Enteractinococcus fodinae: one gene and its partner. The protein of the gene in region 1 binds, or shares a complex with, the protein of each later gene. Links are inferred from orthologs where the notes say so. Each region holds a gene or a part of one and is shown on either strand. Other genes may lie near its edges.

Region 1 (7,282 bases):
CCTTCGCTGACGAGATCGAAGCGCTAGTCGACCACTCGAAAATCAACGTCACCATTTACGATGAAGCCGCCTTAGCGGAAGGCGGCTTCGGTGGGCACCTGGGTGTCGGTCAAGGCTCAGCTAATCCCCCACGGTTAGTCAAACTGGAATACGCCCCAGCCAACGCCAAGGGTCACGTTTCTCTGGTTGGCAAGGGAATTACGTTTGATACCGGTGGCATTTCGCTCAAACCTGCCGGGTCGATGGAAACCATGAAATCGGATATGGCCGGCGCCGCGACTGTCGGTGCCGTAGTCCATGCCGTGGCGGAGCTGGGCCTCGATATTAAGGTCACCGGCTGGCTAGCGATGGCGGAGAACATGCCTTCGGGTACCGGAATCAAACCATCCGATATCCTCACCATTCGGGGTGGCACCACCGTCGAGGTCATGAACACTGATGCCGAAGGCCGTCTGGTCTTAGCTGACGCCCTCGTGGCTGCCACTGAGGAAAACCCTGACGTGGTGGTTGATATCGCCACATTGACCGGCGCAGCGATGGTAGCTCTTGGAAACCGCACCACCGGCCTCATGGGCGCACAGCAAGTGCGAGCCGAGCTATCCCAAGCTGCAGCCACCACCGGTGAGACGGTGGTCGAGGTGCCGATTCCAGAAGAAGCTCGTGCAGGTTTCGACTCTAACGTTGCCGATATGAAAAACACCGGCGAACGGTACGGTGGAATGCAGGGCGCAGCAGCGTTCTTACGCGACTTCGTCGGAGAGACGCCATGGGCACATCTGGATATTGCGGGACCGTCCTTCAATGATTCCTCGCCGAGAGGTTACACCCCGAAAGACGCAACCGGAACCATGGTTCGCACGCTCGTGGAATTTGTCACCAATCGAGCACAATAACAGCACCTAATTACTGCGTCGGGACCGTTAGCTCAAAGCGGTCCCGACGCAGATTGATGCCATACGTCACTGCGGGTTTTCTAGCTTCAGTCGGCTGACAAAAGTTAACGTGGTACAGGTTATGGATCAAGGGGTCAGCGAGCCTATAAGGTTAAGTAGAAGTGTCCAAACTGCCCTGGTAACTCCAGATTGAGCAGAAACCGGACGCATGGTTGGAAACCACAGACGAGGACAATGCGGGGCGAACCTCCGCACAGATGAGGAGCATCAATCGTGACTGAAACCGCTACAGAATTCGACGTACTAATTCTCGGCGGTGGATCCGCCGGTTATGGTGCGGCCCTGCGCGCCGTACACCATGGACTAACCGTTGGTCTCATTGAACGAGACAAGGTTGGTGGCACTTGCCTCCACTGGGGTTGTATTCCAACCAAGGCCTACTTACACGCAGCTGAAGTTGCTAACGCGGCTAAAGACTCTGAGAAATTCGGCGTAAAAGCCTCGTTCGATAGCGTCGACATGGCGGCCGTTCGGAAATACAAAGACAATATTGTCGACGGTAAATTCAAAGGTCTGCAAGGCCTATTGAAAATGCGCAAAGTCACCACCATTGCTGGTAACGGTCGGTTAGTTTCCGAGAATCAGATCGATGTGGATGGCACCGTCTACACCGGAAAACACATCATCCTCGCCTCGGGTTCCGTTTCCAACACCATGGGTTTGACCATTTCCGACCGCGTGCTCACTTCTACCGAAGCCCTCGAACTCGACTACACACCAAAATCAGCCATTGTGCTTGGCGGCGGGGTCATTGGTTCCGAGTTCGCCTCGGCGTGGAACTCATTCGGCGTGGAGGTCACCATCATCGAGGGCCTCGATTCGCTGGTACCCAACGAGGATCCAACGATCGTCAAGCAACTGACTCGGAACTTCCGCAAGGCCGGGATCAAATCAAATCTCGGCGTCTTCTTCGAAAACGTTGAAGAAACCGACAATGGCGTCAAAGTCACCCTCGCTGATGGCAAGGAATTCGAAGCAGAAATTTGCCTTGTCGCCACCGGTCGCAAACCCAATACTGAAAATATGGGTTATGAGGATGTCGGTGTCTCCATGGACGGCGCCCACGTCGCCGTCGATGATCGCCTGCACACCGGCGTGGGCAATATCTATGCCATTGGTGACATCGTCAAAGGCAAGCAGTTGGCACACCGTGGCTACCAACACGGTAACTTCGTGATCGAAGAGATTATGGGCAACAATCCGCTCAAGGTCGAAGATCGCAATATTCCCGGAGTGACGTTCACAACCCCAGAAATTATCTCCGTGGGAATGACAGAGCCAGCCGCTCAAGAAGAATTCGGGAAAGACAACGTCGAAACGGTCGAGTACAACCTGGCCGGGAATGGTAAATCATCGATTATCGGCACCGGCGGTCTCATCAAGTTGGTTCGTCAGAAACATGGACCAATTGTCGGAGTCCACGGAATCGGCGATCGTATCTCGGAACAAATTGGTGAAGCACAGCTGATCGTCAACTGGGAAGCATACCCAGAGGACGTCGCCCACTTCATCCATGCTCACCCAACGCAAAACGAGTCGCTGGGTGAAGCAGCAATGATGCTCAACGGGTTCCCGTTGCACGCCTAGTCCACCTGGTGGCTTGCCACCAACGCATCAAGCACCGAACGTGTGAGCATTCGAAGAGGAATAGAGAGGAAACCGGACGGCATGTCTGAAACCATTACTCTGCCAGAACTGGGCGAATCGGTTACTGAAGGTACCGTAACCCGTTGGCTCAAAGAAGTCGGCGACACCATCGAGGTCGACGAACCGATTGTGGAAATCTCAACCGACAAGGTCGACACTGAGATCCCCTCCCCTGTCGCCGGGACCCTACTGGAAATCCTGGTCCAGGAAGACGAAGACATTGAAGTTGGCGAGGCTTTAGCCGTTGTCGGCGATGCCGATGAGTCTGCATCCGACCAGCCTGCAGACGACTCAGCCGACGAAGAAGCTCCCGCTGAAGAGGATACTGCTGAAGAAGAACCAGCTGAAGACACTTCTGAACAAGATGAGCCAGCACAGCAAGAAACTGCTGAAGAAGAGCCCGCAAAAGAAGCACCTGCTGCATCGGGAGATGCTGAAGAAGTGAAGTTGCCAGAACTTGGTGAATCCGTCACCGAAGGCACCATCACCCGCTGGCTGAAAGAAGTTGGCGACGAAGTTGAAGTCGATGAACCGATCGTAGAGATCTCTACCGATAAGGTCGACACTGAAATTCCATCACCGGTAGCGGGCACCCTGTTGGAAATCAAAGTCCAAGAAGACGAAGATATTGAAGTCGGCGAAGTCCTTGCCCTCATCGGTTCCTCCGACAGCGCGCCATCAGAATCTGAACCTGCGCAAGATTCAGAACCGCAGGAAGAAAAAGCTCAAGACGATGCACCTCAAGAAGAAGCATCTCAACAGCAAGACTCCGAATCAACTTCAGCATCCGAGCCGGAGCCTGAACCAGAGTCGACACCTGAGCCAACTCCTGCACCAAAACCCGAGTCCAAGCCAGCTGCTGAAGAGTCGCCCTCATCCCCCGACGAGACGCCACGCGGTGACGGTTACGTTACCCCGCTAGTTCGTCGTCTCGCTCGTGAACAAGGCGTAGATCTGGCAGAAGTTACCGGGACTGGCGTCGGCGGACGCATCCGCAAACAAGACGTCCTCGCTGCAGCCGCAGCAAAAGAATACGAAACTCGTGATGAACAGCAGAGCCAAGCCGCTGCCCCAGCAGCGACTGCTCAAACCGCTGCGCGCCCGGCTCCAAAAGATCCATCATCGTCAATCGATCCGTCCAAGCGCGGCACCACCGAGAAAGCTTCGCGGATCCGTCAGGTCATTGCAGATCGCATGGTCGAATCCTTGGACACGTCAGCCCAGCTGACGCAAGTCCACGAAATTGACATGACCCGCATCGTACAACTGCGTAACCAAGTGAAGGAACGCTTCAAGGCGGAAAACGGTGTCAACCTCACGTTCTTGGCTTTCATTACGCAAGCAGCAACCGAGGCGCTGCGGGCTCACCCTGCGCTCAACGCCCAATATGATGCCGAGTCCAAAGAGATCACCTACCACGACTCAGAAGACATTGGCATCGCTGTAGATACCGAACGTGGCTTGCTGGTCCCAGTTATCAAGGGGGCGGGCAACCTGAACCTCACGGGAATTGCAAATGCCATTTCTGATTTAGCGCTGCGGACTCGTGATAACCAGGTCAAGCCCGATGAGCTGTCCGGGGGTACCTTCTCCATCACAAACTTGGGCTCGTTCGGCGCGCTGTTTGACACCCCAGTTATCAACCAGCCTCAGGTCGCTATCCTGGGTCCTGGAAACATCGTCAAGCGTCCAATGGTTATCACCGACGCGGAAGGCAACGATGTTATCGCGATCCGGCACATGATGTACCTCTCCCTCACCTACGATCACCGCATCGTCGACGGCGCCGACGCCGGACGTTTCATGACCCAGCTGAAGAACCGTCTTGAAGCTGGCGAATTCGGTGGCCAGCTAGGCCTCTGAAAGGACCTGCACTAAACCTATGGACATTGTCTACCCCATCTTCATCGCCATTCACATCTTGGCGATGGCCGCCATCGTGGGAGGTTGGCTAGCCAACTTTAAAAACCCCACGGTCACCAAATCACAGTGGTACGGCGCCATCTTCATGATCATCTCTGGGCTCGTGCTATTCGGTCTCGCCGAGATGAGCGGAATCGAAGACCCAGCTCAGCGCATCAAACTCAGCATCAAACTCATCCTGGGGTTGATGGTTTTTGTGACTGCGCTACTCGGTCGTCGCAAGATTAACCGAGGTGAAGAGATTTCCACTGGTCTGGCGCATGCAACCGGTGGCACCGGTGTCATCGCTGCTCTGGTGGCAACGCTCTGGCGTTTCTAACCAGCCGACCATACCAAGGCCGCAGAGAACTGATGTTCTCTGCGGCCTTTGTGTATTGCGATACCCACCTCAGTCAGCTTCCACGGTACTCAGTGCCCACCCAGTGGGCGTTTCTACTAGGTGAAGCGTCAATTCCTCTGTTCGCGCATCAGTGGTGCTAACGATCTCAGACGATTTATCGCGCTGAACATACCCATCCGTTCGCCAGGTCACCGTCACTGAGGCGCCCTGTGCGGTGGGCTCAACTTCTTCCACCACCGCTCGCATGCGTATCCCGTCAAGCGTGGTGCTCGATGCTTCTAACTCAGCCAGCACCGCCACATCCTGGTTAAAGACTTCTGACTCTTCAGCAGCGTAGACAACCACTTGGTTAGGATCAGCCGTAGCCCAGGCCTGGGTTCGTGCTTTGGCCAACTCATCGACAACTTTTTGAAAATCTTCCGGCACCGCATGCTCTTCAATTACGGGCATATGCGACTCGTCCCGATCGACAAAGTGCATGGTCACAAGCACTCCAGCAACCAAGGAGCACGCACTGGCCACAAGCGCTACTCTGCGACGGCGCAGCATGGCCCGCGTGACGCCATCTTGATTGGGCTGAGCCGCAAACCAAGCCGGCCCTCGTGGCAACCTCCCACGATCACGGCCCGAGCGGCGGCTGCGCGAGCGCCGTGTATCGCGTGCTTTCCTAGTGGGAAGAAATAGCGCATAGTCCTCGCCGACCGCAGCGAACAAATCCACTGGTTCAGGATCAGCCCAACGTGCCACAGCGGCTAGCAACTGCGAGAGTGCGGGCCTCAGCATAGGCTCTGTGCTCAGACACGCTTCCAGAACCTCGGCAATCTCGTGTTCTACCCCAGGTCGAAGGGTGCTCAAGGGCATGCGTGACTGCTGCGAGCCTGGAATCGTAGCGGTGAGACAGAACCATCCAAGGGCGGCAAGTGAGTAAACATCAGCTGCTGCTCCTAACCCCTCAACGTTGCGGTTGGGTCCCTGGATTTCCGGCGCGACGAATCCCGGCGTCCCGGCAGCGTGGAAAGCATGCGCTGTAGCTCTGACCGTTCCTAAATCGATAAGCACTGGCCGTCCGTCAAAATCGAAAAGGATATTTGCCGGGGACAAATCTCCGTGGACAATCTGGCGTTCGTGCAAATACTGCGCTGTTTGAATCATAGGCAGCAGGACCGTCACCGTTTGAGCGACACTCAAGGAACCGGCGGCACCAATGAGTGACTCCAATGATCCAGCTGGCACGTATTCCCAAAACGTTGCCCCTGCCTGCTGTGCCAAAGATAACCCTGAATACGCTTGCGTGGGCTCTGCTCGGATAAGGTTTTCATGTGCTAGACCAGCAGCAAGCTCAGCTTCCTGCGAAAGCTCGGCGTGATCATCGGCAGTGCGGGGGAATTTGCACGCGACAGCGCGTTGGGTGACTGTGTGCTCCAAAAGCCAGACTGTTGCGGAAGAACCACTGCCGAGATGCCGTATAACGCGCCATTGGTCAAGCGCGGTCAGCTCCGGAGGAACAAGTTCCGGGACGATGCGAGTACTGAGCGATACCGCTGGATGCGCTTGAGGGTAATTCACCGTTTCTCTCCTCGTACGGGTATGCTCTATGATGCCCGAAAGCGCACAGGTACGATTAAGTTATCCACAGGGTTAGGGCTAGAATAGGTTTCATCATGGCTGAACTAAAATCTTCTGGCGCATCAAAAGCGTCGAAAAAAGACCTCAAGACCGTTAAGGCTGAGCAAAAAGCTCGTCGCAAAGCGGAGAAAATTGAGGCTAAAGACCGGAAAAAAGCCAAGAAAGCGAATAAGCGCGGCTTTTTCAAACAAATAGGCGACGTCTTCAAAATGACTCGCAAGTACGATCCGTCCGTACTGTGGTGGATGATCGGCGCCTTCGTCGCGGCTCTTGTTGTTGGGCTTGTCATCGGCCTGCTAACAGGCTCACCGGTGCTGTGGACGCTTATGTTCATACCACTTGGGCTGCTTGCGGCCATCATCATCATGAATAAGAAGGCCGAGAAAGCAGCGTTCGCTCAGATCGAGGGCCGCCCAGGCGCAGCAGGTGCTGCCTTATCTCAGCTTGGTCGAGGCTGGATCGTGGAAGATGAACCGATCGCAGTCAACCCGCGAACCCAAGAAACCGTCTTTCGGGCAGTTGGTAAAGCCGGTGTAGTGCTGGTGGCCGACGGCGATTACAACCGTGCCAAGCGACTGGCCGAAAAGCAGCGCAAACACCTAGAGCGTTTCCTGCCGAATGTGGAGATTCGGGTGCTGCAGGTGGGTCACGGCCCTAATGAAGTGGAATTGCACGAAGTAAAGCCCACGATTAAACGAATGAAGAAGACCCTCAACCGCCACGAAGTGCGTGCGGTAGAACAGCGTATCTCTTCGCTACCGGTCAATAACCTGGGTATTCCAAAAGGTATCGA
Region 2 (7,036 bases), 590 kb from region 1 along the record:
TGACGATGTCCGCACCGGCTTCAATGAGGTCATGTGTCCCTTCGGCAGAAACCACATTGCCGGCAACGATCGGCACGGGCAGTTCGGACAAACTCCGCAGGGCCGTCATCATCTTTTCCTGGTGACCGTGCGCGGTATCCACGACTAGCACGTCCACACCGGACTCGATGAGTTTCTCGGCGTGGTCCCGCACATCGGCGTTCACCCCGACGGCTGCACCCACACGCAGGCGCTTGCGCTCATCCAGCGCCGGCGTATAGATGGTTGACCGCAACACGCCCTGCTGCGTCAACACGCCCACAAGTTTCGTGCCATCCACAACCGGCGCATAGTTAAGCTGTGCGTCGTGCATTTTCATGTAGATATCGCGCAGCGATTTGGCTTGCGCATCTTGCGGTAGGCCGCTGAGATCAGACTCCGCAACGGTCAGCAGGGGTTCGCGCAACAACGCCTGCACGGATGCGAATTGATCGATGCCTTCCACGTCGGCCACGTGGACAATACCGAGCAGCGAGCGATCTTTGTCAACAACACAGACGGCTGGATGGTTGCGTTTTTCGGCCAGGTGGCGAACATCTAATACTCGGTCATCGAGCCCTACATAGAGTGGCGTCTCGAACAGCGTGTCACGGGATTTGACCCAGTCAATCGATTCTTGCAGCAGATGCAGTGGCATATCTTGCGGGAAGATACCAATTCCACCGCGCCGAGCGATGGTTTCGGTCATCCGTCGCCCGGTCACCCCGTTCATATTTGACGCAATCACCGGAATGGTCGTTCCGATGCCATCGGTGGATGAAATATCAACGTTCATCCGCGAGCCGACCTGGGAGTAGGAAGGCACGAGGAAAACGTCTGAATAGGTCAAGTCTGTGGTGACTGGGTTAAGAAAACGCATATGACCATCATGACAGTTTTTTCATCTCCTGGCAGCGCTGGCTCGTCGATCCGAGGCTGTAGCTGTGCTCATAATCACATTTATGTGGCGTGATTTTGCGCGCAGCCGATCTGTGCGCAATTCATCGTATTCTGTGGCAATTCAACTAACTTTGTCACTATGATGGATCCAGCTGCTGTTGACAGTTGCCTTCAGTGAGTTCGCATTCACCGAAGATAAGTACCGGGACGCTGTTAACGGAACCAACGGCGAGTATCGTCGTGCCCGGCGTTTCGAGTCTCGCCACGTGTACGCTCAAAACACAAGAACTTACGGAAGAGGCCTTCACCGTGCCAGAACTTACGTCCGCCCAGCTCTCCGAGGAATTTCCCGGGAATGAATGGCTTGTTGCGGATATCTACGAAAAGTACAAGGCGGATAAGTCTTCTGTGGATGAAAAATGGGCCGAAATCTTCGCCCGTTTAGAATCTGCCAACAATTCTGGTAACAACCAGCAAGCCGCAGACTCCCAGACCGCCGCACCTGCTCAACCCGCACAGACCAAAGAAGCTGCAAAGCCCGCGGCTGCTGAATCGAAGAAACCAGCTAAGTCTGAGCCTGCAGAAGCTGCGGCGAACTCCAAGAAGCCACCCAAGCCTAAAGTTCGTCGTGCTGAAGAGTCCCCCCAAGCCATTACTTCCGAACCGTCAATAGCTGCTCAAGCAGAACGCGACAAAGAAGAAGCCGCCGGCGAGGCGAAGGAAGACGAGTGGGTCCGCCTTCGTGGGATGTCCCAGGCGATTGCCGCCAATATGGACTCGTCGCTATCCATGCCCACCGCGACCACGGTGCGCGACATTCCGGTCAAGGCGCTCATTGATAACCGTACGGTGATTAACAACCACCTTCAGCGCACCCGAGGCGGACGGGTCTCCTTCACCCACCTGATCGGTTATGCGATTATTCGGGCCTTGGTCAAGCACCCTGAGATGAATGCGCTGTACCGAGAGGAAGACGGCAAGAAGTTTAAGGTCAACCCGGCCCACATCAACTTCGGGTTGGCCATCGACCTGCCAGGTGCGAAGGGTGAACGCGTCCTGGTCCAGCCGTCGATTAAAGCTGTTGAGACCATGAACTTCCGCGAGTTCTGGGAAGCGTATGAAGATCTGGTCAAACGCGCGCTGAACAATAAACTCACGATGGAAGACCACTCGGGCACCACCGTGTCGCTAACCAACCCCGGCGGTATAGGTACCGTTCACTCGGTCCCGCGGTTGTCTGAAGGCCAAGCGGCCATCATCGGTGTCGGCGCTTTGACCTACCCGGCCGAATTTGAAGGCACGTCGCAAAAAGTGCTCTCGGATCTGGCAGTTTCGAAGACCATGACCGTCACCTCAACCTATGACCACCGCGTCATCCAGGGTGCCGGTTCGGGCGAATTCTTGCGCACCGTACACAACCTGCTGCTGGGTGAAGACGATTTCTATGACGAGATCTTCGTCAACCTGCGCATCCCAACCGTCCCGGTTCGCTGGGCACCCGACGTGCAGGTGAACCCTGAAGACGAAGTGAGCAAGGCCGCTCGTATTCAGCAACTGATCCATGCCTACCGCGTCCGTGGCCACCTCATTGCGGACACGGACCCGCTGGAATACCGCATGCGTACCCACCCGGATCTTGACCTAGACTCACATGGATTGACTCTGTGGGATCTTGACCGGATCTGGCCTACCGGCGGTATTGGCGGCAAACCGAACATGTTGCTGCGTGACCTGCTCGGGGTGCTGCGTGATGCATATACCCGCAACTCTGGTTACGAGTACATGCACATCGACGACCCGGAACAGCGCGCCTGGTTCCAGGACAAGTTGGAACACCCGTTCACGAAGCCGACTCGCGAAGAGCAGTTGCGCATTCTGGGCCGGCTGAACGCAGCCGAAGCCTTCGAGACCTTCCTGCAGACCAAATTCGTGGGCCAAAAGCGCTTCTCCCTCGAGGGTTCCGAATCGCTGATCGCCCTATTGGACGCGGTACTGTCAGGTGCCGCAGATGATGGCTTGGACGAAGTCGCCATCGGGATGGCCCACCGCGGTCGTCTCAACGTGCTCACCAACATTGCCGGCAAGACCTTCACACAGGTGTTCCGGGAATTCGTGGGCGATGTTGATTCCGGTATCGCCCAGGGCTCCGGTGACGTCAAGTACCACCTGGGTACCGAAGGCACCTTTACCTCGTATAACCGCAATACCACGACCGTCTCGGTTGCGGCCAACCCGTCGCACCTCGAAGCCGTCAACCCCGTGTTAGAAGGTATCGTCCGGGCCAAGCAAGACCGCTACGACCACGGCACGAAATCGCCGAAATCGTATTCGGTGTTGCCAATCCAGATTCACGGTGACGCCTCCTTCGCTGGTCAGGGCGTGGTATTTGAGACCATGCAGATGTCACAACTGCGCGGGTACCGCACCGGTGGTACGGTGCACGTAATTATTAACAACCAGGTTGGGTTCACCACCCCGCCATCGCAGTCTCGTTCCACCACCTACGCCACCGATGTCGCCCGGTCGATTCAGGCTCCGGTCATCCACGTCAACGGAGATGACCCAGAGGCCGTTGTCCAGGCAGCTCAGTTGGCGTATGAATATCGTCAGCGCTTCCACCGCGACGTCGTGATCGATTTGATCACCTACCGTCGTCGTGGCCACAACGAGGGTGACGATCCTTCGATGACCCAGCCTGGCATGTACAACCTGATCTCCAACAAGACCTCCACGCGTCGCCTCTACGTTGACGCGCTGGTTGGTCGTGGTGACATCACCCAGGAGGAAGCAGACCAGGCCGCAGCCGATTACAAGAATCGTCTGGAAGCCGCTTTCGCCGAAATTGGCGAAGCGGAAACCTCGCCGATCCCAATCCTGGGTTCAGCACACGGTATCGAGGACACTTCAGAGCGCTACAAGCCTGAGTCCACCGCGATTTCCGAAGACATGTTGCGCCGCATTGGCGATGTGCACATGGAGATCCCAGAGGGCTTCAACGTGCACCCGAAACTGCTCACCCTGTTGGAGCGCCGTCAAAAGATGGCCATCAACGGCAACATCGACTGGGGCTTTGCAGAACTCGCAGCCTTCGGTTCCTTGGCCATGGAGGGCGTCCCAGTCCGGTTGGCCGGGCAGGACTCGCGCCGTGGAACCTTCGTCCAGCGTCACGCTGTCTTCTACGACCGCGAGACCAACGACGAATGGACACCACTAGCCTCCTTGTCCAATGATCAAGCCAAGTTCTGGATCTACAACTCGTTGCTCTCCGAATACGCCGCCCTTGGTTTTGAGTACGGCTACTCGGTCGAACGACCAGAAGCCCTGGTGCTGTGGGAAGCGCAATTTGGTGACTTCGTCAACGGCGCACAAATCGTCATTGACGAGTTCATTTCCTCATCGCAACAGAAGTGGAACCAACACTCCTCGATCGTGCTGTTACTGCCCCACGGTTATGAGGGCCAGGGGCCAGACCACTCCTCGGCACGCATCGAACGGTTCTTGCAGCTGTCTGCAGAGGAAAACATGCGCGTCGTCCAGCCGTCCTACGGTGCAAATCACTTCCACCTGCTGCGTGAACACGCCTACTCGACACCGCGTCGTCCACTGGTCGTGTTCAGCCCGAAGCAGCTGCTGCGCCTGCGTGCTGCAGCATCCCAGGTGGAAGACTTCACCCGTGGACGCTTCATGCCCGTCGTGCCTGATAATCGGGCCGCTGCCTCAGCATCCAAGGTAGTCCTAGTGTCGGGTCGGCTCTATTACGATCTGGTCGACCGGCGGAAGAAACTGGATCTGGAATCCGATATCGCTCTGGTCCGGGTTGAAGAGCTCTACCCGCTTCCGATCGAAGCGATCAAGACCGAATTGGACAAATACCCCAACGCCTCGGTGCACTGGGTCCAAGACGAACCAGAAAACCAAGGTCCGTGGCCGTTCATGATGCAGTACCTGGTACCGCAGCTGGAGCGTGAAGTCGCGGTCATTAGCCGTCCGGCTTCTGCATCCCCAGCAGCGGGTAATAAACCACGTCATGATGAAGAACAAGAAACCCTCTTGCAGGATGTCTTCGGCGCCTAGCTCAGCAATCGCTTAGCACTCCGCTTGTGGCGGCCCACGAATTGGGCCGCCACAAGCATTTAACCGCAGATTTCGACTTCCGAGCGCTACAGTAGAACAAATACCGGTTCGTGAAAGAGGCAAAATACGTGCACACTCGAAACATCCGATTATTCTCCGTCGGTGCCCAAACCCTCACCGGTGCCGGTGATGCCCGCGGTCTCGGATGGCTTGGCCGCGTGCTGGCAAAAACCCAGGCACCGGACCTACTCATCGAGTCCTATCCGTTGGTCTTTCCCGGCGAAACCACAGCACAACTTGCAGATCGCTGGGAGAACGAGGTGCTGCCCCGTCTGGCCACCGATGAAACAGAGAACCGTATGCTCCTGGCAGTGCCACAGGATCCACTTGAGATGGCCGGATCCTCAGCACGCGCCCGGCTGCACCTGGCCAACACACTTGACCGGGCAGCCCAACATAATATTGCGACCTTCGTGGTGGGCCCCACCCCCGCACAAGACACCGCGGTCAATAAACATCTGGCACAACTCAACGCCGCATACCAAGATGTCGCCGTGCGCCGCGAAGTCCCTTACATTGACGCGTTCACCGATCTGGTGAATCACCAAAACTTTAACGAAGACGTCATGATCAACGACGGGCTGCCCGGTCAAGCCGCCTACGGGTTGATCGCATGGCTGGTGCTGAACCGGGGTTGGTTCGAATGGTTAGGGATAACTGACCCAAATATTCATCGCTAACAGTGGGTGGTACACTGTTCTGGAGCCATTGAACGAAAGGAGTATCACGATGAGTAAACGTGGTCGTAAACGCAAGGATCGTCGCAAGAACCGTGCCAACTCCGGCAAGCGTCCAAACGCCTAGCCGGCATTAAATACGAAAAGTCTGAACTTTCATAGTTCAGACTTTTTGTATATGTGCAGGCTGTTAGCGGTCGTTGGTCTTCAACTGCTCGATACGCTGCATAATTTTCGTCTTCAAACTCTGGGGAGCTTTTTCATCGCATGACCGTTTAACCACGTCACGGATGATCAGTTCTAAGTCATGTTCAGACTGGCACTCCGAACAATTCTGGATGTGTGCTTTAACTTCCTCAAGATCCGCGGTATCTAAAGCACCGTCGAGGTAGCGATAGATGCTATCCATGCGAGCCTCTGGGCACCCGCCGGTTGTGTCGTACTGGTCGGACTCGGTCCGAACGTGCTGGGTCTCATAGGTCATTTTTGGGCCTCCTCCGATGCGTCTGATTGTTGTTCTTTTTGCAATGCGATTGCGCCTTCAATGCCGCGCTCGGCAGCATAGTCGGTGAGCAACTCGCGCAAACTACGACGCCCACGATGGAGTCGAGACATCACCGTCCCTATGGGAACATCCAGAATGTCGGCGATCTCTTTATACGCAAACCCCTCGACATCTGCTAAATACACTGGGATGCGGAAATCTTCCGAGATCTCCGCCAGTGCTTCTTTGACGTCACTATCGGGGAGATAATCTAACGCCTCCGTCTCAGCTGAACGCAACCCGGTGGCGGTATGGTCAGCGGCACGTGCCATCTGCCAGTCTTCTAATCCATCGCCATCGGCTTCTTGCGGACGCCGTTGACGTTTCCGATAGATATTAATGTAGGTGTTCGTCAAGATCCGGAACAGCCAGGCCCGTAAATTGGTGCCAGGCTTGTACTGATGAAATGAAGAGTACGCCCGAGCGTAGGCCTCTTGCACTAAATCCTCGGCGTCTTCCGGATTGCGCGTCATCCGAAGCGCACCGGAATACAGCTGATCCAGATACTGCATCGCGTCTCGTTCGAAACGAGCTCGACGCTGTGAGTCTGTCTCAGCTTTCGGATCAACACGAGAGCCGTCATCGGCTGCAGGGATATCAGAAGGCAAATGAGTCATCCCAGCCAAGTCTAGTCCCAAAACAGCCAAATGCGATGATTCTGTCGGCGCAGTCATGGTGAGCACGATGCTGCAACACCTCCTGGTTTTACGACCGCATGTGTTCGTCTAGCAACTACAGCGAGCAAACATCAGTAATTATTCCC

What was found.
Region 2: sucB (region 1) and J2S62_RS05080 share a complex: the UniProt entries of both Escherichia coli proteins name them as parts of the 2-oxoglutarate dehydrogenase (OGDH) complex. The link is inferred for Enteractinococcus fodinae from one-to-one orthologs.

What each region holds. Positions count from the first base shown.
Region 1 is NZ_JAVDYJ010000001.1:1,654,576-1,661,857, forward strand. Bases 2,088-5,042 are described here. They hold sucB (2-oxoglutarate dehydrogenase, E2 component, dihydrolipoamide succinyltransferase), read left to right. Parts: upstream 2,088-2,621; coding sequence 2,622-4,463; downstream 4,464-5,042. Other genes in these bases: lpdA (dihydrolipoyl dehydrogenase), read left to right, coding at 2,088-2,540; J2S62_RS07730 (hypothetical protein), read left to right, coding at 4,483-4,842; J2S62_RS07735 (serine/threonine-protein kinase), read right to left, coding at 4,912-5,042. Outside these bases: J2S62_RS07715 (leucyl aminopeptidase), read left to right, coding at 1-893; more of lpdA, read left to right, coding at 1,167-2,087; more of J2S62_RS07735, read right to left, coding at 5,043-6,429; J2S62_RS07740 (DUF4191 domain-containing protein), read left to right, coding at 6,525-7,282. UniProt on the Escherichia coli protein: E2 component of the 2-oxoglutarate dehydrogenase (OGDH) complex which catalyzes the second step in the conversion of 2-oxoglutarate to succinyl-CoA and CO(2).
Region 2 is NZ_JAVDYJ010000001.1:1,065,285-1,072,320, reverse strand. The notes cover bases 888-5,192. They hold J2S62_RS05080 (multifunctional oxoglutarate decarboxylase/oxoglutarate dehydrogenase thiamine pyrophosphate-binding subunit/dihydrolipoyllysine-residue succinyltransferase subunit), read left to right. Parts: upstream 888-1,227; coding sequence 1,228-4,992; downstream 4,993-5,192. Other genes in these bases: J2S62_RS05075 (GDSL-type esterase/lipase family protein), read left to right, coding at 5,103-5,192; guaB1 (GMP reductase), read right to left, coding at 888-898. In the rest of the region: more of guaB1, read right to left, coding at 1-887; more of J2S62_RS05075, read left to right, coding at 5,193-5,732; J2S62_RS13575 (50S ribosomal protein bL37), read left to right, coding at 5,782-5,856; rsrA (mycothiol system anti-sigma-R factor), read right to left, coding at 5,920-6,213; J2S62_RS05065 (sigma-70 family RNA polymerase sigma factor), read right to left, coding at 6,210-6,890. UniProt on the Escherichia coli protein: E1 component of the 2-oxoglutarate dehydrogenase (OGDH) complex which catalyzes the decarboxylation of 2-oxoglutarate, the first step in the conversion of 2-oxoglutarate to succinyl-CoA and CO(2).